DNA from 4 places in the Enterobacter cloacae complex sp. genome. Region 4 is predicted to be linked to each of the others. Evidence: predicted binding sites of a transcription regulator. Region 4 holds the regulator's gene; each other region holds the start of a gene.

Region 1 (5,857 bases), on a different replicon from region 4:
ACAGCTGTACTGAAAGAGCCATCAGGTAAAAAAGTTAATCTTAGTACCCGTCATCAGTTTGTGCCTGGTGCTACTGCCCTTTACAAAGGCGATAAGGTGATTTTTAATCTCGATAAATCTCGCTTGCCTGAAGAGTGTATCAAGCAGATAGAAAGCATACTGCGCGACTTACAAAAGGTTTAGTCTGTTTGGTTCAGCTAGAAAGCTTTGATGCTAATTTCCTATATCCTTAATATTTTACATGCTGCTTCGGTATATAGAGCCCGAAGCAGCCATTCTCTGTGCCATAGCACCTGTGTAATTGATAAGAGCATTTATATTTTTCTATCTCAGGGTTAACGCAATCTAAAGATCTAGTTGCTGTTACTTTTTCCAGTCAAGAGCTATCATTTCATCTCCCTTCTGCGTGGCGTAAATCATTCTGTAACCTGGCCCGGAACGCCATGCCGCACTCTGGATTGAACTGGGACCACGGTCCCACCTCGTGTCTGTGATGCAGAACCGCTCCGGTAATCCGGCCCGGACTCCCGGCACCGCACCCGAAATTGAACTGGGACCACGGTCCCATCTCGTGCCTGCGAGGCGGAACTGCTCCGATAAACAGCGCGGACTGCCGGTACTGCACCTGAAATTGATCTGGGACCACGGTCCCACCTCCTGTCTGTAATGCAGAACCGCTCTGGTAATCCGGCCCGGACTGCCGGCACCGCACCCGAAATTGAACTGGGACCACGGTCCCATCTCGTGCCTGCGAGGCGGAACTGCTCCGATAAACAGCGCGGACTGCCGGTACTGCACCTGAAATTGATCTGGGACCACGGTCCCACCTCCTGTCTGTAATGCAGAACCGCTCCGGTAACCGGCCCGGACTTCCGGTACTACACCCGAAATTGATCTGGGACCACGGTCCCACCTCGTGCCTGCTAGGAGGAACTGCTCCGGTAACCGGCCCGGACTTCCGGTACTACACCCGAAATTGAACTGGGACTACGGTCTCACCTCGTGCCTGCGAGGAGGAACTGCTCCGGTAACCGGCCCGGACTCCCGGCACTGTACCCGGAAATGAACTGGGAGCACGGTCCCACCTCCTGCCTTCGAGATGGAACTTATCTGGTAATCCGTCCCGGACTTCCGGTACTGCATCTGAAATTGAACTGGGACCGCGGTCCCACCTCCTGTCTGCGAGGCAGAACCGCTCCGGTAATCCGGCCCGGACTGCCGACACCGCACCAGGGATATAACTGGGACCACGGTCCCACCTCGTGCCTGCGAGGCGGAACTGCTCCGGTAACCGGCCCGGACTCCCGGCACTGCACCCGAATTTGAACTGGGACCGCGGTCCCACCTCCTGTCTGCGAGGCAGAACTGCTCCGGTAACCGGCCCGGACTCCCGGCACTGCACCCGGAAATGAACTGGGACCACGGTCCCACTCTATTCCGCAATTTCTATCACGATCTAAATTCTGAGTATGTCATCTTTATTCATGTGTATAGTGCGTCAGGATATTATGTTCGTTTTGTTCCCAGGTCCTTCCTCGCTCACATATGGACTTAATCCTGCCGTTCGGCTACGGCGAGCACTACTCGTTTTCTCAAAATTATAATTATCATATTGTTTTCAAAAATCTTGACCATCAGGGTGGGGTTCTTCAACTGATCCTCGCTATGGGAATATCTTCCCAGCGTGTGGTATAGGCTGGAGACAGCATCTCGCGTTTCATCTGCCATTCAGGAGATATGCCTCGCCCGGCAAACCAGACTTTGCCCTTGCCTGAATGATTAATCCCGTCCAGAACTTTCATCAAAGCGTCGCTATGCTTCCGGGGCTGCACCTCGTCGAACAAATTGAGCTGAGACACGCCGCTCGGTGTAAAGTCGTTCAGCATCACTCCGGCTTTTGCATAGCGATGACCATCGAGCCAGATACGGTCCAGAGCTTTCAGTGCGGCGCTTATGATGTCACGGGTATCTTGTGTAGGAAGGAACAGCTTTTCGCTCGCTATGTTGCCGTAATACGTTTCATTGACAGCAAAAGGGGAGGTTTTGATAAAGACCGATATATGTCGGCAAAATTGTTTCTCTCCTCGAAGCTTTTCGGCCGCACGTTCGGCGTACTGACAGATCGCCTGTCGCAGGGATTCGTAAGTATTGATGCGCTCCCCGAATGAGCGACTACAGACAATCTGCTGCTTCGCGGGCGGTGCCTCTTCAAGAGATATACAGGCCTCACCATTCAGTTCGCGAACAGTTCGCTCCAGCACTACGGTAAAATTCTTGCGTACAAATGCTGGATTCATGCGCGCCAGCTGCAGTGCGGTTTTTACCCCATATGTATTCAGCATTTTGCCGATGCGGCGTCCGACTCCCCAGATTTCCTCCACTGGCTGCAGCGACAGCAATTTCTCTGTTCGGCGTGGATTGCCCGTGGTCAAAGCCAGCACGCCGCCAAATTGTGGCCACTCTTTCGACGCCCATTGCGCGCTTTTAGCGAGCGTTTTGGTCGGCCCCATCCCTACCCCGATTGTCAGCCCAGTTCCGGAGCGCACGCATGCACGCAGTTGCCGCCCGAAGTCCTCATAATTGATGCAATTGTCTATACCGCGGATGTCCAGAAACATCTCGTCGATACTGTACTGCTCTACGCGTGGCGCCAGCTCCTGGAGGTGAGACATAACCCTGTTAGACATGGAGGCATAAAGCTCGTAGTTGCTGGAAAAAGTGACCACAGGCTCAGGAAAATGCATAGCCTTCAGCTGAAACCAGGGAATCCCCATTTTAATGCCGAGGCGCTTTGCTTCCTTTGAGCGGGCTATAACGCAGCCGTCATTGTTGCTTAGTACCACCACTGGCTTGTCCCGCAGGTCAGGCCTGAATACCTTCTCGTAGCTGGCGTAAAAGGAATTCACGTCTGCAAGGGCAAACATCAGCCTTCATTCCGGGTTTTGTGAATAAACGCCGTGACGACGCCGAATATCTGCATTTCATCAGGGTAGATTACGGGATAAGCGGGATTCATCGGAAGCAAGGCAATGCGCGGCTTCAGCTGCAGGCGCTTAACTGTGAACTCGCCATCAGTTTCCGCAATAACAATATCTCCGTGCACAGGTATTTCTGCCTTATCGACCACCATTAGATCACCGGAGTGCAGGCCCATATCCTTCATCGAATCGCCTAAAGCACGGACAAAGTAGGTCGCGCTGGGGCGGCTGATGCAGTAAGTATTCAGATCAAGTTCGTCTTCCGTATAGTCAGCTGCCGGCGAGGGAAAGCCAGCCGGACAGCTTTCCGTAAACAGCGGGACTTTATACTGTGAAGGCTCTGAAGCGGGAGAGACAAAAACGATCATGATATACCTCTTATAATAACTGTATTTATATACAGTATTATTTAAGATAATTTCCGTACTGCAAGCTGAATTTCAACTGCCTGGTACAGGTCATTGTTCTGGTTCAGAAAAGAGATGCTGTTTATCCACAGAATCTGTGAGTAACTTTGTGAGATTACTGTTTCTCAATTCATTTAAGACGTCGTGCCGCTACTGTAGCCGGGCCGCTTCGTATGCAAGGGTTCGCTCTGCCGGTGTCCTCACCCGGTCGCAGTTTCCTTCAAAGGTATTACCCGCTGTCTTCCCGTCGTTTTCCGTCTCAATTTTCGCCTTCAAACCGTCCAGCCAGCGTCTGCTTTTTCACTGCGCTGCGGCTTGCGGTACCGCCCCTGCATTCTCCGCTTTTCGCCCGGCTGTCGTATCGGCACGGCGTAACTGGCGCCGCATTTGAGAAAGGAGAAACAGCATGTCCCGATACGTCCTTGGCAATTGTGTTGAAGTTATGTCCGGTTTCCCGGACAAGGCCGTCGATCTGATCCTTACAGACCCACCCTATCTGGTCGGCTTTCGCGACCGTTCCGGGCGAACCCTTGCGGGCGACAAAACTGACGAGTGGCTGCAACCGGCCTGCAACGAGATGTATCGCGTGCTCAAAAAGGACGCGCTGATGATCAGCTTTTACGGCTGGAACCGCGTGGATCGCTTTATGGCGGCCTGGAAAAATGCAGGGTTCAGCGTTGTGGGCCACCTCGTTTTCGCCAAGACCTACACATCAAAATCCGTCTACGTCGGATACAGCCACGAGTGCGCCTACATACTGGCAAAAGGACGTCCGCCGCTGCCGGAAACCCCTTTGCGCGACGTGCTGGACTGGAAGTACACCGGCAACAAACATCACCCGACGGAGAAGCCCGTATCGAGCCTTCAGCCGCTCATCGAGTCCTTCACGCGCCCTGGTGGCATTGTTCTCGACCCCTTTGCAGGCAGCGCCTCTACCTGTGTGGCCGCACTACAGGCAGGGCGGCGGTACATCGGTATTGAGCTGCTCGAACGATATCACCGGGCCGGCGTTCAGCGGCTGGCCGCCGTTAAGCGTTCATTGTGCCTGCCCGCAGCCAACGGTGACTGGCTTCCGGAGGCGGCATGACGAATTACGCCGGAAACGAAGCGCTGCGGGCCGACGTTGCCGCCCTGGCAAACAGCATGTGCGATCTACGCGCCACGCTCAATGCGCTGGAATCCCGCTATCGATACGACGCGGAGAACCTGACGGAGCGCCTGGCCCGCCAGACAATTTTCCGCATCAACGCGCTTTATCTTGAAGCATACCGGCAGGCGCTGGAGCTGGACGCCAGCTTTAAAGACTGACACGGGCGGGCGGAAACGCCCGTCAGAAGACGACTCTGGAGAATAAAAATGTACGGAACACGCGAAGAACTCTGCACCCGGCTCGAAAACATGTTCACCCCCGACGAGCCGTTGGTACTGCTGGTCTGGACCGAAGAAGCTTTTTATGTCGCCTGCGGCGAACTGGACGTAAAGCCGGAGCCTGCCGAGATTCAGGGGCTGATGGAAACAACCGGCAATACCGATATGGCTGTATATCGCAGGGAAGGCGTCACAAATTCTGGCGTATGCGACCTTCTGATACGACACCGTGAGGCCGTGTCACGCGAGGTGAGCGTTCCCGCGGCGCTGCTCATGCGCGTACTGCGGCGACAGGAGGGCGATCTGGAAAATCTAATCGGGCAGGCATGGGAGGCGGGCCGACCGACGCCAGAATCCCTTAAACAGGCGCTGCACGACGTCAGAGTGCTGATGCAACGAATCTGATGCAGCCACAGGGCCGGGGGCAATCCTGGTCCTGCCTTGCCGGCCCTGCAAAGTAAAAGGATGTCGCCTGCTCCGCTTCTCAGGCCGCGCCGTTGCGCGGCGGCAGGAACGCCGTGCCTCCACTCTGGCCGTGCTGCGTCAGATACAAGGGAAGCTGGCGCCGTCACTCTCACCCGGTCGCAGTTTTGTCTGAAGGGATTCTCCGCCGTCTTCCCGTCGTTTTCCGGCTCAGATTTCGCCGTCAAACCGTCCAGCCTGCTCCTGCTTTTTCACTGCGCTGCGGCCTCGGTGACGCTCTTGTATCTGCCGCGTGCGCACGGCTGTCGTATCGGCACGGCGCAAAGGATGCCGCATTTGAAAAAGGAGATCGTCATAAATACCGCATACCATTTCATTCACCGCCATACCCGCAATACCCTTATCGCGCGCGGCTGGCCAGCAGAGATGGATATCCAGACCCGACTCAGCTATTCGCAGGGCGACGGCGTGGCGTTCTACGGCTCGCTCACGTCAGCACAGCTGGTTCACCTTCTCCCTGAAATTGCCCTGCGCGGCCTGATGGACGACCGGAACATGCGCGAACTCGTTGGTGAAATTGCGGGCAGTAGCCTGAGCGTGCGTCTGTATCCAAACTCGCTGAGCCGCCAGTATGCACACAGCGGTACGATCTCGCTGGAGTACAGTGGGCTGAGCGAGCGC
Region 2 (5,857 bases), on a different replicon from region 4:
GGATATGCCTGTACCGGAAAGAGATGCAGACGCGCCGGGGTTCCCGTCAGCCGCCGGGCGCTGGCGAGCAACAACGCAGCCCGGCCATACGTCAGCGGCTGGCAAAGCTGTTCTGTCAGCGTGAGGATTTCCGCACCGCTGAGAGAGCCGCAGGCGACGAGCCAGCCGGGTACGGTTTCGGGTGCGACGGGCGCCATATCAATGACGTCGGGCCAGCCAGCCTGGCGCAGCATCCGGTCGCCGAGGCGGAGTATCAGCGCGTTGAAGGTGTCGTTTCTCATGGTTGTTTTCCTTCGGTGAATGCCCCGCCGTTCAGCGGGGCGGACGGGTCAGGCGGCCAGTTCACGTTTCAGCCAGGCGATTTCTGCCTGAGCGTCAGCGACACTCGGGTAGTGATCGACCGTCAGCGACGGCGAATGCTCGTCTTCTCCGTTAATCGCCTGTGCGGCAATGTCCGTGATGCGATACAGCGTATCGACGGGGACGCTCACGCGGGGAATGCCCGGGCGAATCCCGGCGTACAGCGCCTGCACGGTGCGGAATGACACGCCTTCTTCGGTGTGCTCCCCCGTTCCCGTGCGGCCGATAAGCTCAAGCAGGGTGTGAGCCTCGGCCTCCGTCATGTTCTCAGCCTGGGCCATCACGTCTTCTTTCGTCCAGACCAGCAGGGCGTAGCGTTCTTCGTTCCCAAACATACGTTTGAGTTTTTTGTTCAGTTCTTTACGGGTGCCGTACAGCATGGTGTTTTCTCCGTGATTCAGTGGGGCGGCATCGCCGCCCGGGTGTCAGTCCTGAAAACTTTCATCCAGCATCAGGGCGATATTGAATGCCTCATCCATCAGGGCGTTGATACGCCGCAGGCTGATACCCGCGAGTCGTTCCGGCAGCCCGTCATGCCGGTAGTGGTACGTTTCTTCCAGCACTTTGAGGGTGGTTTTCAGGTCGCACATGTTGTTGGCCAGTCCGGCCATATCGCGCCGCAGGGCTTCGTGTCCGTCGTAGTTCATCACGCCGCCTCCGGGAGCCATTCATCGTTCGCCGCCGGGGTGTTGACGGCCCGGCGCATGGCGGCCAGCCGTTCGGTTCCGGCCCGGTGGTACTGCGCCAGCATTTCAATGCCGATATAGCGGCGTCCGGCGCGGTATGCGGCAACGCAGGTCGAGGCACTCCCGGCAAACGGGTCGAGGATAATCGCGCCCGGGGCGCTGAATGACTCAATCAGCGGCTGTAGCGCCTCCACCGGTTTCTGGTTCGGGTGCAGGGGGTTGCCGGTATACGGGAAAGGCATCACATCCGGCAGCGGTCTGAGGGGCGGCACCGGGCGGCCTTTGGCAAGGACATAAGCCCCTTCATGGCGGTAGTCCACGAATCCTCGTCGGTCTTTCGCGTTGCGACGGTTGGAAGCGTAGGTTTTGGTGAATACAATCTGGCCCACGGCATAGAATCCCGCCGCCTTCCACGCGGCCATAAAGCGGTCCACCCGGTTCCAGCCGTAGAAACTGACCATCAGGGCGTCTTTTTTAAGGACGCGGTACATCTCCAGCGTGGCCGGTTGCAGCCATTCGTCCGTCACATCCCCGGCAATCTGTCTGCCCTGACGGTCCTTAAAGCCGACGAGATAAGGCGGATCGGTCACGATAAGGTCCACGGCGCGGTCGGGGAATCCGCGCATCACATCAATACAGTTCCCGAGAATGAATCTGGACATGGCAGCACTCCTGTAGTCAGAGGGGACAGGAGGTATCACCGCGATACCGTTCCCTGCCGCACGCTGCCTGTTCATCGCGTCCGGTCACGGGTCAGGCCGACTGTGGAATATCGCAGCCGTCAGTCTGTTAGACGGCGAGAATATGCCGCAAAAGCGGCTTGAAGGGCGTTCCCTGACAGGGCGAGGGACTGGCGTACACACTCAACGGCGCCGGGACTGAGCAAAAAAACCGCCCGTCCCGTACCAGGCCGGACGCGAGACACTGGCAGCGGGAGGCAGGCCTTCAGCAACACCAGGGGAAAGAGGAGCATCGACATACCTGTCCACAAACGCGGGGTTTAAGATTGTGGATAACCTGAAGGCAGACAGCGGAGAAGCGCGGGAGAACAGGCGCCACCACGTCTGTTCTTTTTTTGTACAATCAGCGGCGGGATATCAACGGCTCCGGGTTTTATCTCCGGCCACGGAGAGCCCGATATACACGCCCGCGCCCCAGATGACCTGGGAGAGCACGAAAACCCACAGCGGGACGTCGAACACCAGGAGCGGGAGCAGGCATACCGTCACAATGCCAATCATGCGACTGCCGTACTGCCTGCGTACCGGTTCGCTGCTGTCGACGGGGACGCCGGCAAAGCGAAGAACGTTTCTGAAGCCGGGTGACATAAAGACCTCCTGGATGAAAATTCATTGGGTATCTGTACATTACAGGATACCGCTACCGGTGTAGCCCCGACATACGTTTTTTCACGTCACTCATTTTTTCGCAACCACAGCAATGTTTTAGCCCGGAACTGCACAAAGAGGCTTGCAAATTCTGAAAACCGGGAAAATAATAACTGTACATCCATACAGTAAAGAGGTGCGCCATGTTACAGATTTCCGTCCGTTTCTCCCCGGAGCAGGTGAAGGCCATGCGCAGCGGTACCTTTGCCGCACTGCAGCAGGAAATTGAGCGCCGCCTCACCCCACGCTACCCTCACCTCTGGCTGAACATCGGGAAAAGTTCGCAGACCGCGCTGGATGTCAGCGGCGCGCGCAGCGACCAGGAAAAGTCAGACATCATGAACACGCTTGAAGCTATCTGGCAGGACGACACATGGCTGCCGGAATGAGTCGCAGGGAGCCCCTGTTTGACCCGGAGGCGGTGTTCACACTCCCGGCCACGCCGTCTTCCCAGCAGATCCCCCTGTTTGCGGATGCCTGTGCGGCGGGTTTTCCGAGTCCTGCCGGGGATTACGTTGAGCAGGAGCTGGACTTAAACAGCCTGTGTATCCGCCATCCGGCAGCCACTTACTTTCTGCGCGCCAGCGGGGAAAGTATGCGAGACCTGGGTCTGTATGACGGCGACATTCTGGTAGTCGACCGTGCAGAGAAGGCCGTGGACGGCGATGTGGTGATTGCGGAAGTGGACGGCGGGTTTACGGTGAAGCGGCTGCGCCTTACCCCCCGCCCTGCCCTGGAGCCGATGAATCCGGCTTATCCGACGCTCTGGCCGGAAGAACTCACGCTGTTCGGGGTGGTGATGCACTTCATTCATCGTACCCGCGCCCGCCTGTAAGGAGTACCGGTATGTTTGCCCTGGCTGACGTCAACAGCTTCTATGCCAGCTGCGAGAAGGTCTTTCGCCCTGATTTGCGCGGAAAACCCGTCATTTGCCTGAGTAACAATGACGGCTGCGTAATCGCGCGCAGCCGCGAAGCCCGCGACATCGGTATCCCGATGGGCGCCCCCTGGTTTAAGGTGAAAGCGCTGGCGGAAAAGCACCACGTGGCGGTCTTCTCCAGCAATTATTCGCTTTATCATTCATTTTCAGAACGCGTCATGCGCTGCCTTGAGGCGCTGGCCCCGCGCGTGGAACAGTACAGTATTGATGAAATGTTCCTCGACGTCGCCGGCATCGACAGCTGCATCGCTTTTGAGGACTTCGGTCGTCAGCTGCGTGAACATGTTCTCCGTCACACCGCCCTGACCATCGGCGTCGGTATGGGGCCAACCAAAACACTGGCGAAATCGGCGCAGTGGGCATCCAAAGAGTGGCCGCAATTTGGTGGCGTGCTCGCGCTCACGCGGGGTAATCCCCGCCGGACAGAGAAACTGCTTTCACTGCAGCCGGTGGAAGAAATATGGGGTGTTGGGCGCCGGATCTCGAAGAAGCTGAACACAATGGGGATCACCACCGCGCTGCAGCTGGCGCGCGCGAATCCGACCTTCATAAGGAAGAATTTCAACGTGGTGCTGGAGAGAACGGTCCGGGAGCTGAACGGAGAAAGCTGTATTTCGCTGGAAGAAGCGCCTCCGCCAAAACAGCAGATAGTCTGCAGCCGGAGTTTTGGTGAACGCATCACGGAATATGACGCAATGCGCCAGGCTGTCTGCCAGTACGCGGAGCGTGCTGCGGAGAAACTGCGCAGTGAGCGGCAGTACTGCAGACACATCGCGGTCTTTGTGAAAACGTCGCCGTTTGCCGTGAAGGAGCCTTACTACGGAAACATGGCCAGCGAGAGTCTGCCGTTCCCGAGCAGAGACTCGCGGGATATCATCGCCGCTGCCGTCAGAGCCCTCGGACACATCTGGGTCCCCGGTCACCGTTATGCCAAAGCCGGCGTGATGCTGAACGATTTCACACCTGCGGGGGGTTCTCAATTGAGTCTGTTTGATGATGTTCAGCCCCGGGCAAACAGCGAAGCGCTGATGAACGTCGTGGACGGGATTAACCATTCAGGGCTTGGAAAAGTGTGGTTTGCAGGACGAGGCATCGCTCCCGAGTGGCAAATGAAACGAGAAATGCTCTCCCCTGCCTACACCACCAGATGGACTGATTTGCCCGTCGCTCATCTGTAATCCACAAAATTTGAGCAATCATCCATCCTCTGTGAGGATGCAAAAGCACATATGCAGTGTGATATGTTGATGCTGACTGTACACAACGGGAGCGAAAAAGGATGGACAGAGGAATGCTGGCAGAGTGGCTACGGGATATTGCCCAACATATAGAAGAGGAAAGCCCACTGATACGTGATGTCAGTGTGGATGATGCCCTTTCAGATGAGGGGCTGGCCAAAAAGATCATCACCATCACGTTCAATGCGCCTGGTCGTGTCATACAGACTGAAGAAGACGTCAGCAGCATCCCCCGGCACTAAAATTGAAGAGGCAGTATTAAGGAGTTAGCCCCGGAAATTTACCGGGGTTGGAACGCGTCTACGACAGAGATCAGTCACGGGATAGCCGGAAAAAAACAGAACGACCAGGCTGGAAGTACATAGTTATTTATCAAAATCATTAAATAATATTTTGATAAAATCATAAAATCATAAAATCATAAAATCAGTTATCACTATTCCGCCGCTCAAGATATTGCTCTAAAGCCTCTCGTATGACAGCACTGGTATTTTTCGGACCAGAGCCGCTGAGTTTGTTCTCTGCTGACACACGAGTAATTGCCTGATCAAGAGACAGCGGAAGAGCAAGACTCCGCTGTACTGTTTTTTCAGTTTTAACTATAGGTGCAGCCCCCCCATATTGCTTATCAGCCAGTTTGTCAGCGAGCGCAGCTACCTGAGCATCGGATGGTTTTTTAGCAGATCGTGGTTTTAAAGCCATTTGGAATACACCTCTTCAATCAGTTGCTCAACCTCCTCTATTGCAGTTCTATTGGTTGCCTCCAAAACAGATTTCCCGAGAGGAACAACATCTCGATAAATTTTTCGTTCACAGTTAATAGCATTAAGAGGAGGTAAGGTTGGGAAATCCTTCAGATATTCGAGAAACTCTGCACGCTCTTTACCACGCAATACGGGATTAGTCGTCGCTCGTGTCTGGTACATATAGAGGTTTAAATCAGGATTTAGATCCTGCCAAGCTTCCAACTGGCCTTCAAGCTCTTCCAAAGTGTCCAGATCGAACTGTGAGCACAAGTGCGGAGCAATTATTATATCAGCCACAGCCCCAGCATTAGCGAGTTCGCGGCTATTGCGACCTGCCACATCTACAATTACGTGATCAAACTTTTCATCGAGCTGGCGCAAAGTCTGGCTGATGTTGCCATATTTCTGGATAAGGGTAATGCGAGGTAGCAGGTCGGCTTCCTCACGAGAAGCATGCCACTTTGCCGCAGATGACTGAAGATCCGCATCCAAAAGGCAA
Region 3 (5,857 bases), 650 kb from region 4:
ATCACCAACTGCATCGTGATGGGGCGTGCTGAAGCCTATGCGATGAAAATGCCGCCGCTGGCAAGCTTTATGGACGGTATCGGCAACGGGCTGGGTTACGGCGTGATCCTGCTGACGGTCGGTTTCCTGCGCGAGCTTATTGGCAGCGGCAAGCTGTTTGGCATTCCGGTGCTGGATACGGTACAGAACGGCGGCTGGTATCTGCCGAACGGCCTGTTCCTGCTGGCCCCAAGCGCATTTTTCATTATCGGTTTGCTGATCTGGCTGATTCGTACGCTGAAGCCTGAACAGCAGGAAAAGGAGTAACCGACAATGGCTCATTACCTGAGTTTATTTGTGCGCGCGGTGTTTGTTGAAAACATGGCGCTCGCGTTCTTCCTGGGCATGTGTACGTTCCTTGCCGTTTCTAAAAAGGTCTCGACGGCATTTGGCCTGGGCGTGGCGGTCACCGTTGTGCTGGGGCTTTCCGTTCCGATTAACAACCTGGTGTTCAACTTCGTGCTGCGCGATGGCGCGCTGGTGGAGGGCGTTGATCTCAGCTTCCTGAACTTCATCACCTTTATCGGAGTGATTGCGGCGCTGGTGCAAATCCTCGAGATGATCCTCGATAAGTATTTCCCGTCGCTGTACAACGCGCTGGGGATCTTCCTGCCGCTGATCGCCGTGAACTGCGCCATTTTTGGCGGTGTTTCATTTATGGTTCAGCGCGATTACAACTTCAGTGAATCGGTTGTGTATGGCTTCGGCTCCGGTATCGGCTGGATGCTGGCGATTGTCACCATGGCGGGGATCCGTGAAAAAATGAAATATGCCAACGTGCCTGCGGGGCTTCGTGGCTTAGGGATCACCTTTATCACCACCGGCCTGATGGCGCTGGGCTTTATGTCCTTCTCCGGTGTGCAGCTATAAGGGCTAACAGATGGAAATTATTCTTGGCGTGGTGATGTTCACGCTGATAGTACTGGTGCTGTCAGGGCTGATTCTGGCGGCGCGCGCAAAGCTGGTTAATTCCGGGGATGTGATCATTGATATCAATGACGATCCGCAGAACCAGATCCGCACTCCGGCAGGGGACAAGCTGCTTAATACGCTCTCCGGGAACGGGATTTTTGTCTCGTCAGCCTGCGGTGGAGGCGGCTCATGCGGGCAGTGCCGCGTGACGGTGAAAGAGGGTGGCGGCGATATTCTGCCAACGGAACTGTCGCATATCACGAAGCGTGAAGCGAAAGAGGGCTGCCGTCTGGCGTGTCAGGTCGCGGTGCGCCAGAACATGAAGATTGAGCTGCCGGAGGAGATCTTCGGCGTGAAAAAATGGGAGTGCGAAGTTATCTCAAACGATAACAAAGCCACGTTCATTAAAGAGCTCAAGCTGCGCGTTCCCGAAGGGGAGAGCGTCCCGTTCCGTGCGGGTGGTTATATCCAGATTGAGTGTCCGGCACACACCGTAGCGTACGCTGACTTCGACGTGCCGGATGAGTACCGGGCCGACTGGGATAAATTTAATCTCTTCCGCTTTGTTTCCGAGGTAAAAGAGCCCGCGCTGCGCGCCTATTCCATGGCTAACTATCCGGAAGAGAAGGGGATCATTATGCTCAACGTGCGTATCGCCACGCCGCCGCCGAATGTGCCCGATGCCCCGCCGGGCGTGATGTCGTCGTATATCTGGTCCCTCAAGCCTGGCGATAAGGTGACGATTTCCGGTCCGTTTGGGGAGTTTTTCGCTAAAGATACTGATGCGGAAATGGTCTTTATCGGCGGTGGCGCGGGTATGGCGCCGATGCGTTCGCATATCTTTGACCAGCTCAAGCGTCTCGGCAGCAAGCGTAAAATCAGCTTCTGGTACGGTGCGCGCTCGCTGCGCGAAATGTTCTACGACGATGAGTTTGAACAGCTGGCGCGTGATAACCCTAACTTTACCTTCCACGTGGCGCTATCCGATCCGCAGCCGGAAGATAACTGGACAGGCTACACGGGCTTCATCCACAACGTGCTGTATGAAAACTACCTCAAACAGCATCCGGCACCGGAAGACTGCGAGTTCTATATGTGTGGTCCGCCAATGATGAACGCCGCCGTGATTAAGATGCTCAAAGATCTGGGCGTGGAAGATGAGAACATCATGCTCGATGATTTCGGAGGCTGATTATGTTGACCTTTCTGGCGACCTTTGCAGTGTTTGTGCTGGTGATATTCGGGATGTCTTTAGGCTGGATCATCAAGCGTAAAAGCATTCAGGGCAGCTGTGGAGGCATCTCTTCCATCGGAATAGAGAAAGTTTGCGACTGTCCGGAACCGTGCGATGCGCGGAAAAAACGAATGGCCCGGGACCAGCAGAGGATCATTTAGAAAAAGGCCGCTTCGTGCGGCCTTTATCATTTATTCTGCCCAGCTTTTGGCTTTAGCTGGTGAGTCTACAAGAACCCCTTCGGCACCCAGTGTTTTCGCCTTCTGGTAATCCTCTTCAGAGTTAACGCCGATAAAAATCAGATGGGCATTGCCCTGAGAGCGGAAGCAGTCAACGGCCTCTTTGTCCCACGTTAATGTTGCAGGAGAGACGCCTTCGCCTAAAGTGAATTTCTCGACCACCTCTACTTTTCGGTTTAACTCAAGCCCATACCAGTAATCGTCCATTTTTTGGGAAGGCGGCAGGCATTCGTGGCTCAATGACACCGTGGCCAGTCGTGTACGGGTTTCGCTGCGCGTGACAAAGCGGGGGATTTCGACAGGCAATGCTGCCATATAGCGATCTTCGGTTGAATAAACGCGAACACGATTCAGGCTGTTGGTCTCTTTCAGTACGTTAAGCAGCGCGTTGCCCATTGTCGCCGGATCGGCGTCCGGAGATTTGATATCAATAAAAAACCGCGTGTCTGGCCAGGCCGTCAGTACCGACTTCAGCGTAGGTACTGACGTATTCAGCATGTTTTTCGCCAGGCCCTTATCTTTCCATTCTACGCTGGCATCCGCCTTTGCCAGTTCTTCAGCGGTAAACTGTGATACTTTTCCCTGCAAGCGGGTTAACGCTTTCAGGTCAGCCGGTCGATACAGAACCGGCACGCCATCCCGACTAAGCTGCACGGTTATCCAGACGATATCGGCTTTATTTTCGAGCGCGAGCTTAATTGCAGGCAGGGTGTTTTCAGGGGCATCCGCCGTACCCCCCCGGTGAGCAACGATCTCGGGATGAGCCGATGCCGCACTCGCCAGAAACAGTAACGACACCGAAAGTATTTTCCTCATCAATGATAACCCTCTATGTATTTTCTTTAAATATATGAATATAAAGACTTTATTCGGGTTATTTGTAACATGGATTTATGACAATCGTGAGAAAGGAAAATAGCTGACGCATTTTTTGCCTTTTGTTATACTGTATATAAATACATGTGTGGTGTAATCAATGCGCAAAATAATCCATGTCGATATGGACTGTTTTTTTGCCGCAGTGGAGATGCGTGACAACCCCGCGCTGCGGGACATCCCTATCGCCATTGGCGGCAGTCGTGTTCAGCGCGGTGTGATCAGCACCGCGAACTATCCTGCACGCAAATTTGGCGTGCGCAGCGCCATGCCGACGGCGATGGCGCTGAAGCTGTGCCCGCACCTCACCCTTTTGCCGGGGCGCTTTGAAGCCTACAAAGAAGCGTCGAGCCATATTCGTGAGATCTTCTCCCGCTACACTTCGCTGATTGAACCCCTGTCGCTGGATGAGGCCTATCTGGACGTCACCGACAGCCTGCACTGCCACGGCTCCGCCACCCTGATGGCGCAGGAGATCCGCCAGACTATCTTTAACGAGCTGAATCTGACGGCATCGGCGGGCGTCGCGCCGGTCAAATTTCTCGCCAAAATCGCCTCCGATTTAAATAAGCCCAACGGCCAGTACGTCATCACCCCGGAAGAGGTGCCGGCGTTTTTGAAAACGCTGCCCCTCAGTAAAATCCCCGGCGTGGGTAAAGTCTCCGCCGCGAAGCTGGAAAGTATGGGGCTACGCACCTGCGAAGACGTCCAGCGAAGCGATCTGGCCCTGCTGCTTAAGCGTTTTGGCAAGTTTGGCCGCGTACTGTGGGAGCGCAGTCAGGGCATTGACGACCGCGATGTAAACAACGAACGGCTGCGTAAATCGGTCGGGGTTGAACGCACGTTAAGCGAAGATATTCATGACTGGTCGGCATGTGAAACCATCATTACGGAACAGCTCTATCCAGAGCTGGAGCGACGGCTGATCAAAGTGAAACCTGATTTACTGATTGCCCGTCAGGGCATCAAGCTGAAATTCAACGACTTTCAGCAGACGACGCAGGAGCACGTCTGGCCGCGCCTGAACAAAGAAGATCTTATCGCAACGGCGAAAAAGGCGTGGGAAGAACGACGAGGCGGGCGAGGGGTGAGGCTGGTGGGACTGCACGTTACGCTGCTGGATCCGCAGCTGGAGCGTCAGCTGGTTTTGGGACTGTAGATTGCACTCATCGTAAGCCCGGCAAGCGTAGCGCCGCCGGGCAACAGACGACAAATTACTTCGCAGGGATCGCCTTCAGCAGTTCAGTCAGCAGCGTCCAGTAATGCCCAACGCTTTCAATGTGAACCTGCTCATCCGGCGAGTGTGGCCCGGTGATGGTTGGCCCAATGGAAACCATGTCCATGTCCGGATACGGTTTTTTGAACAGACCACACTCCAGACCCGCGTGAATAACCTGAATGTTCGGGGTGCTGTTGAACAGGCGCTGATAGGTTTCACGCACCAGTGCCATAACCGGAGAACTTGCATCCGGCTGCCAGCCCGGGTAGCTGCCTTTGGCAGACGTTTTCGCGCCCGCCAGGGTACCCAGAGATTCCAGCATGCTCACCACGTACTCTTTACCGCTGTCGATCAGGGAACGGATCAGGCAGATGATTTCCGCGCTGTCGTCGCCCATGGTCACCACACCCACGTTCAGGGAGGTTTCCACCACGCCTTTCGCCACGTCAGAGTTACGGATCACGCCGTTTGGCGTCGCGTTCAGCAGCTGAACAAACGTGTCACGAGACTGCGCGGTCAGCGCGGCTTTATCCGTCGTAACGGACTCCAGCACCACGGTCAGGTTTTTCTCTTTCTCAGAGAGCTCGTTTTTCAGGATATCCAGATATGCGCTGGCGAGTTTTTTCAGCTCGTCCGCTTTCGCCGCGGGTACCGTCACGGTCGCGAAGGCTTCGCGAGGGATTGCGTTACGCAGGGTACCGCCGTTGAAGTCCACCAGGCGCAGATCCAGCTCAGCCGCGTGGCCCGCCAGGAAACGTGCCAGTAGTTTGTTGGCGTTGCCCAGGCCCAGGTGAATATCGCCGCCGGAGTGGCCGCCTTTCAATCCTTTCAGCGTCAGCTTGAAGGTTTCGAAGCCGGCAGGAACCGCTTCGCGGGACAGGGGCAGGGTAGAGATGAAGTCGATCCCGCCCGCGCAGCCCATGTAGATTTCACCTTCTTCTTCAGAGTCGGTGTTGATAAGAATGTCCGCTTGCAGCCAGTTCGCCTGAAGGCCGAACGCGCCGTCCATGCCCGCTTCTTCGGTCATGGTCAGCAGCACTTCGAGCGGACCGTGCTCGACGCTGTCGTCAGCCAGCACGGCCAGCGCGGAAGCCATACCAATACCGTTATCCGCGCCCAGCGTTGTGCCGCGCGCCTTCACCCACTCGCCGTCGATATACGGCTGGATCGGGTCTTTGGTGAAGTCGTGAACGGTGTCGTTGTTTTTCTGCGGAACCATGTCCAGGTGCGCCTGCAAGACAACCGGCTTGCGGTTTTCCATACCTGCGGTGGCAGGTTTGCGGATAAGAATGTTGCCAACCTGGTCACGCTCGGCGTGCAGACCTTTTTCCTTTGCCC
Region 4 (5,857 bases):
ACGAGAACGTGACGGATTGATATGCAGTTCATCATCACTGATGGTAATCAGCCCCTGACGATGCATTTCTGCGGTCATTTTATCGAGCTCTGCCGCCAGCTCATCTTCACCCCAGCGCAGGAACAGCTCCGCTTTCAGCATCGGATAGATGGTCTGAATATGGCGCAGCAACTCCTGACGCGAAATGCGGCGGTGCTGGGTAATGATGGCTGCCATCAGCGACGGCAACATCAGCATATGCGTGATGTTGTTACGGTAGTAGGTCATCAGCACGGCCTGCTCACGCGGCAGAATGATGATGTCACCGATGGTATCTTTCTCCACTTCGAACTTGTTCATCTGCAACGCGTGATCGATAAGCTCGCTGGCGGTAGCAGACGGCACGGTCGAATCCACGGAGTACGGCACGTTACGCATGATATAGAGGTAGCAATCAATCTGCTCGGTCAGCTGCTCGCGGGTCAGTGAACGCTGGCGAGAAGCCAGAAGCGCGGTACAGCACAGGTTCATGGCATTCGCCGCACCGGCATTGTTGATGCGTACCATCAGTTCGGATGCGATGCCGTTGACCGTCGGCGTCAGCCAGGCCGGACGCACCGCTTCGATAGGATCGATAGATTCGCGCCACTCCGGAACATGATGGTTCAGATACGTCATCAGCGGCAGGGGCTCGCCAAAGTTCACGTAGCCCTGACCGAGGTTGCGCAATTTGCTCAGCCCACGCAGCATCTGCGGCAGACTCTCTTTCTCTTTGGTCGCACCGCGCAGCTCTTTCGCATAGGTACCCACTTCCATCACGTGTTCATAGCCGATGTAGATAGGCACCAGCGTGATAGGACGCGTACCGCCGCGCAGCATCGCCTGAATGGTCATCGACAGCGTGCCGGTCTTCGGATCGAGCAGTCGGCCCGTACGGGAGCGCCCGCCCTCCACGAAGTACTCAACGGAATAGCCGCGGCTAAACAGTTCGCCAAGGTATTCACGGAACACGGTGGAGTAGAGCTTGTTGCCCTTGAAGGTACGACGAATGAAGAACGCCCCCAGACGGCGGAAAATCGGGCCTGCTGGCCAGAAGTTCAGGTTGATACCGGCGGCAATGTGTGGCGGCACCAGCCCCTGGTGATAGAGCACGTAAGAGAGCAGCAGGTAGTCCATGTGGCTGCGGTGGCAGGGCACGTAGACAATCTCGTGGCCGTCATGCGCGAGCTGACGCACGCGCTCGGCGTTGTGGACGTTAATCCCCTGGTAGAGGCGGTTCCACGTGAAGCCGAGGATACGGTCTGAGAGACGAATCATCTCGTAGGAGAAGTTCGCGGCGATCTCTTCCATCAGCGCGATCGCGTTCTGCTGCGCTTTCTCGTGTGAAATTTTCTTGCTGCGCGCTTCGTCTTCTACGGCACGGGCAATCGCTTTGGAAGCGAGCAGCTTGTTGAACAGATCCTGACGTGCCGGGAGACGTGGACCAACGGCCGCCAGGCGCTGACGTGCAAAGTGCATACGCGCAACGCGCGCCAGCTTTTGCGCAATGATCTTATCGGTGCCGTGTTCATCCGCCATGCGGCGCAGTGAAACGGAAGGCGAGAAGCGGACAAAGCTGTCGCGTCCCAGCCAGGAGACGGCGAAGAACTTCTGAATGCCGTTGAGCATACGCAGAGGCGGGTTCTCTTCCCCTTTTTCGCGCCCCGGACGACGACCAAACATCACCGACACCGGCACCATCTGTACGTCCAGATCGGGGTTGCTGCGGTGCAGATCGAGGTAATCATGGAACAGCTTAATGGACTCTTCTTTCGGCGTGTAATAGGTGAACACGCGCGGCCCGCCATGGATGAACACGTAGCGCGGCAGTAGCGTACCGTCGACTTCCAGGGGTTCAAGCGGGTCAGGTAAATCGTGCGCCAGACATTGAGCGCGAAGCGTAAGCAGGTCTGCCTTCGAGTTATAAGGCAAAACGTACATAATAGGGCGTGACGTATCGAGCCCTAATTCCAGCGCGGGTTCTGCTGGGATAGACTTACTTTTTACCAGTACGCTTAATGGTAAATTAAGTAATTTGTAGTAAATTCGTGGCCAGCCGGACATAAACGATGTAAAGCCTCTGGTTAATAATGCAATTGCGGCGCAAGGATAACAGAAAGCGCGCAAAATTTCTGTTGTTACCCGTCATACTTCAGGTTGCAGCAAAACGCGCTGAAGCTTTAGTTACTGACGCTATTTCTCATAAAAGGTTCTTTAGATGGCCAATAATACCACTGGGTTAACCCGAATCATTAAAGCTGCCGGTTATTCATGGAAAGGCTTTCGCGCCGCATGGGTTAATGAAGCCGCCTTCCGCCAGGAAGCGGTTGCCGCGATCGTTGCAGTTATCATCGCCTGCTTCCTTGATGTTGATGCTATCACCCGCGTGCTTCTCATCGGTTCTGTCCTTCTGGTGATGATAGTGGAAATTCTTAATAGCGCTATTGAGGCCGTTGTTGACCGGATAGGGTCGGAATTCCATGAACTGTCTGGCCGGGCGAAAGACATGGGTTCCGCTGCCGTGCTGCTGTCGATTATCACCGCGGCGATCACCTGGGTCACGCTGCTTTGGTCGCATTTCCGATGAGCCTCGAGGAATAATTAAGTCCCTGGTTTTTTGTGCAGTTTTTGGTTCCAAAATCGCCTTTGACTGTATATACTCACAGCATAACTGTATATACACCCAGGGGGCGGTATGAAAGCGTTAACGACCAGGCAGCAAGAGGTGTTTGATCTCATTCGGGATCATATCGGCCAGACGGGTATGCCACCCACGCGTGCAGAAATTGCACAGCGTCTGGGCTTCCGTTCTCCTAATGCTGCCGAAGAGCACCTTAAAGCGCTGGCGCGTAAGGGCGTGATTGAGATTGTTTCCGGTGCCTCACGCGGTATTCGTCTGCTGGTGGAAGAAGAGACCGGTATTCCGCTGGTGGGCCGCGTCGCCGCAGGTGAACCCCTGCTGGCACAGCAGCATATTGAAGGGCACTATCAGGTTGACCCAGGCATGTTCAAGCCGAGCGCCGATTTCCTGCTGCGCGTTAGCGGAATGTCCATGAAAGATATCGGTATTCTGGATGGCGATCTGCTTGCGGTACACAAAACGCAGGACGTGCGTAACGGGCAAGTCGTGGTAGCGCGCATTGATGATGAAGTGACGGTTAAGCGCCTGAAAAAACAAGGTAATACCGTTCAGCTTCTGCCAGAAAACAACGAATTCTCCCCAATTGTGGTGGATCTCCGCGAGCAGAGCTTCTCCATTGAAGGCCTGGCGGTAGGCGTTATCCGCAACGGTGAATGGCTGTAATCTCTTCCTGACAGGCTGTAGCTCCTCTACAGCCTGGCCTATTTTCTGATTCCGGTAATTTCCATGGCATTGCTAACTTCTGCCGATAAGGCGTTGTGGCGTCTTGCGCTACCGATGATTTTTTCCAATATTACCGTTCCCCTGCTGGGGCTGGTGGATACGGCGGTAATCGGGCATCTGGATTCGCCGATTTATCTGGGCGGCGTCGCGATCGGCGCAACGGCGACCAGCTTCCTCTTTATGCTGCTGCTCTTTTTGCGCATGAGTACAACAGGCCTGACGGCCCAGGCGTATGGTGCAAAAGATCCCCTGCGTCTGGCGCGTGCGCTGGTTCAGCCGCTCATGCTGGCGTTCGGTGCCGGCGCGTTAATCGTCCTGTTGCGTACGCCGCTCATTGATCTGGCGCTCCATATTGTGGGCGGCAGTGATGCCGTGCTGGAGCAGGCCCGGCGCTTCCTCGAAATTCGCTGGCTCAGCGCGCCCGCTTCCCTGGCAAACCTGGTCCTCCTGGGCTGGTTACTGGGCGTGCAGTACGCCCGCGCGCCGGTGATCCTGCTGGTGGTGGGCAACCTGCTTAACATTGTGCTCGATCTCTGGCTGGTAATGGGACTGCACATGAACGTTCGCGGCGCGGCGCTGGCCACGGCGATTGCTGAGTACGGTACGCTGCTGATCGGTTTGTGGATGGTCTGGCGCGTGCTGACGATGCGCGGCATCACCCTCGATCTTCTGAAAACGGCCTGGCGCGGCAATATGCGTAAGCTGCTGGCGCTTAATCGCAACATCATGCTGCGCTCGCTCCTGCTGCAACTCTGTTTTGGTGCGTTAACCGTTTTTGGTGCGCGGCTTGGGCCAGAAATCGTCGCGGTCAACGCAGTGCTCATGACCTTACTGACCTTTACCGCTTACGCGCTGGATGGTTTTGCTTACGCCGTGGAGGCGCATTCCGGGCAGGCATACGGCGCGCGTGAAAGCGGCCAGCTACGCGAGGTGTGGCGGGCTGCCTGCCGTCAGGCGGGTCTGGTGGCGCTGATCTTTGCCCTGGTTTACGCCTGTTTTGGTGGGCATATTGTCGCGCTACTTACCTCGCTGCCCGCGCTTCAGGCGCTTGCCGATCGCTACATCCTCTGGCAGGTGGTATTACCGGTGGTGGGCGTGTGGTGCTATCTGCTGGACGGCATGTTTATTGGCGCCACGCGAGGGGCGGAGATGCGCAACAGCATGGCCGTCGCGGCGGCGGGCTTCGGCCTTACGTTGCTGTCCGTGCCGTATCTTGGCAATCATGGCCTGTGGCTGGCGCTGGCGGTTTTTCTCGCATTGCGTGGCCTTTCGCTGGCCGTTATCTGGCATCGTCACTGGCGAAACAATACCTGGTTTCCTGCCCGACACGATATATCGTAGCGGTTAAAGATTCCGAATATAAAAATAACTTCCGAATCCTTAACTACAATAATAATCACGTCCAGCAGAAAAGAACGAAGCGGACGATACTCATAGACGCTTAACACGAGGACACGATTATGAATAAAGACGAAATCGGCGGCAACTGGAAGCAATTCAAAGGTAAAGCGAAAGAACAGTGGGGTAAGCTGACGGATGACGATATGACCGTCATTGAAGGTAAGCGCGATCAGCTGGTAGGTAAAATCCAGGAGCGCTACGGTTACGAAAAAGATCAGGCGGAAAACGAAGTCAAAGACTGGGAAACCCGTAACGACTACCGCTGGTAACCGGCACTATCCCCAAGGGCGGCCATGAGCCGCCTTTTCTTTGGCCTTAACGCGGCTTTTTCTTCACCAGGATTGAGTGATCGTGCTGACAGGCATCCTGATGGCGGCATGACTCCACCTCCACGCAGGCAGAACATAAACCGTGTGCTTCGATTACGTTATGGCGCAGGGCAAAGCCCATTCTGGCCGCCAGCGTATGCATAATATCTTCCACCCCTTCCGCACACTCCTCCTTCACCACGCCACAGCGATCGCAGATAAACATGGCGGACGTGTGGGTCGGCTGGTCAAAAAGATGGCACAGCACATAGCTGTTTGTTGACTCCACCTTATGCACAAACCCTTGTTCCAGCAGAAAATCCAGCGCCCGATAGACGGTTGGCGGTTTTGCCTGCGGCTCGCTTTCACGTAACAGGTCGAGCAGGTCGTAGGCGCTGATGGCACCCTGTTGCAGGCTCATCAGACGCAGGACCTCAAGGCGCTGTGGGGTCAGGCGCACATTGCGTTGCGCGCACAGCTTTTCAGCTTGCGCTAACAGCTCTTTTGTGGACTTGTCCATCGGTCACCTCGGATGTGGTAAGGGGTTAAACCCTCACTTTATCATGTTCTGGTAAAAACACCGAGATCCGCCAGGCTGTGCTATACCTGACGCATCGTAAATCGGGAGATCGCGCAATGAAAAGACCTGACTGTATTCGGCACTGGCGGGACGTGGAAGGTGCCGATGACGCCACTTATCCTGACAGCAACGAACGTTTCTCAATTGGCGCGCCGCTGGCCCGCAAGCTGGGTCTCGGCCGCATTG

The links. The regulator LexA, encoded in region 4, represses DNA repair genes until DNA is damaged. The targets are predictions, from matches to a motif close to TNCTGTATGTACATACAGNA.
Region 1: umuD (translesion error-prone DNA polymerase V autoproteolytic subunit) is a predicted target of LexA. The motif match lies at 3,364-3,383, and genes of this name have one in related genera.
Region 2: DBR02_RS26140 (DinI-like family protein) is a predicted target of LexA. The motif match lies at 2,546-2,565, and genes of this name have one in related genera.
Region 3: dinB (DNA polymerase IV) is a predicted target of LexA. The motif match lies at 3,369-3,388, and genes of this name have one in related genera.

The regions. Positions count from the first base shown of each region.
Region 1 is NZ_LT991959.1:133,664-139,520, reverse strand. It holds gene DBR02_RS26060 (ParB/RepB/Spo0J family plasmid partition protein) at 1-183, shown strand, start outside; gene DBR02_RS26050 (Y-family DNA polymerase) at 1,650-2,924, opposite strand; gene umuD (translesion error-prone DNA polymerase V autoproteolytic subunit) at 2,924-3,346, opposite strand; gene DBR02_RS26040 (DNA methylase) at 3,792-4,472, shown strand; gene DBR02_RS26035 (hypothetical protein) at 4,469-4,693, shown strand; gene DBR02_RS26030 (DUF1380 family protein) at 4,742-5,158, shown strand; gene DBR02_RS26025 (hypothetical protein) at 5,504-5,857, shown strand, end outside.
Region 2 is NZ_LT991960.1:7,086-12,942, reverse strand. It holds gene DBR02_RS26165 (hypothetical protein) at 1-281, opposite strand, end outside; gene DBR02_RS26160 (DUF1380 family protein) at 330-740, opposite strand; gene DBR02_RS26155 (hypothetical protein) at 786-1,007, opposite strand; gene DBR02_RS26150 (DNA methyltransferase) at 1,007-1,708, opposite strand; partial or broken gene DBR02_RS27205 (hypothetical protein) at 1,780-1,949, opposite strand; gene DBR02_RS26145 (hypothetical protein) at 2,144-2,374, opposite strand; gene DBR02_RS26140 (DinI-like family protein) at 2,578-2,823, shown strand; gene umuD (translesion error-prone DNA polymerase V autoproteolytic subunit) at 2,820-3,269, shown strand; gene DBR02_RS26130 (Y-family DNA polymerase) at 3,281-4,552, shown strand; gene DBR02_RS26125 (hypothetical protein) at 4,666-4,854, shown strand; gene DBR02_RS26120 (hypothetical protein) at 5,039-5,314, opposite strand; gene DBR02_RS26115 (AAA family ATPase) at 5,305-5,857, opposite strand, start outside.
Region 3 is NZ_LT991957.1:3,080,167-3,086,023, forward strand. It holds gene DBR02_RS15215 (NADH:ubiquinone reductase (Na(+)-transporting) subunit D) at 1-306, shown strand, start outside; gene nqrE (NADH:ubiquinone reductase (Na(+)-transporting) subunit E) at 313-909, shown strand; gene nqrF (NADH:ubiquinone reductase (Na(+)-transporting) subunit F) at 920-2,143, shown strand; gene nqrM ((Na+)-NQR maturation NqrM) at 2,146-2,346, shown strand; gene DBR02_RS15235 (glycerophosphodiester phosphodiesterase family protein) at 2,377-3,240, opposite strand; gene dinB (DNA polymerase IV) at 3,401-4,459, shown strand; gene pepD (cytosol nonspecific dipeptidase) at 4,515-5,857, opposite strand, start outside.
Region 4 is NZ_LT991957.1:2,428,874-2,434,730, forward strand. It holds gene plsB (glycerol-3-phosphate 1-O-acyltransferase PlsB) at 1-2,082, opposite strand, end outside; gene DBR02_RS12120 (diacylglycerol kinase) at 2,237-2,605, shown strand; gene lexA (transcriptional repressor LexA) at 2,714-3,322, shown strand; gene dinF (MATE family efflux transporter DinF) at 3,386-4,723, shown strand; gene DBR02_RS12135 (CsbD family protein) at 4,843-5,052, shown strand; gene zur (zinc uptake transcriptional repressor Zur) at 5,099-5,611, opposite strand; gene DBR02_RS12145 (cupin domain-containing protein) at 5,728-5,857, shown strand, end outside.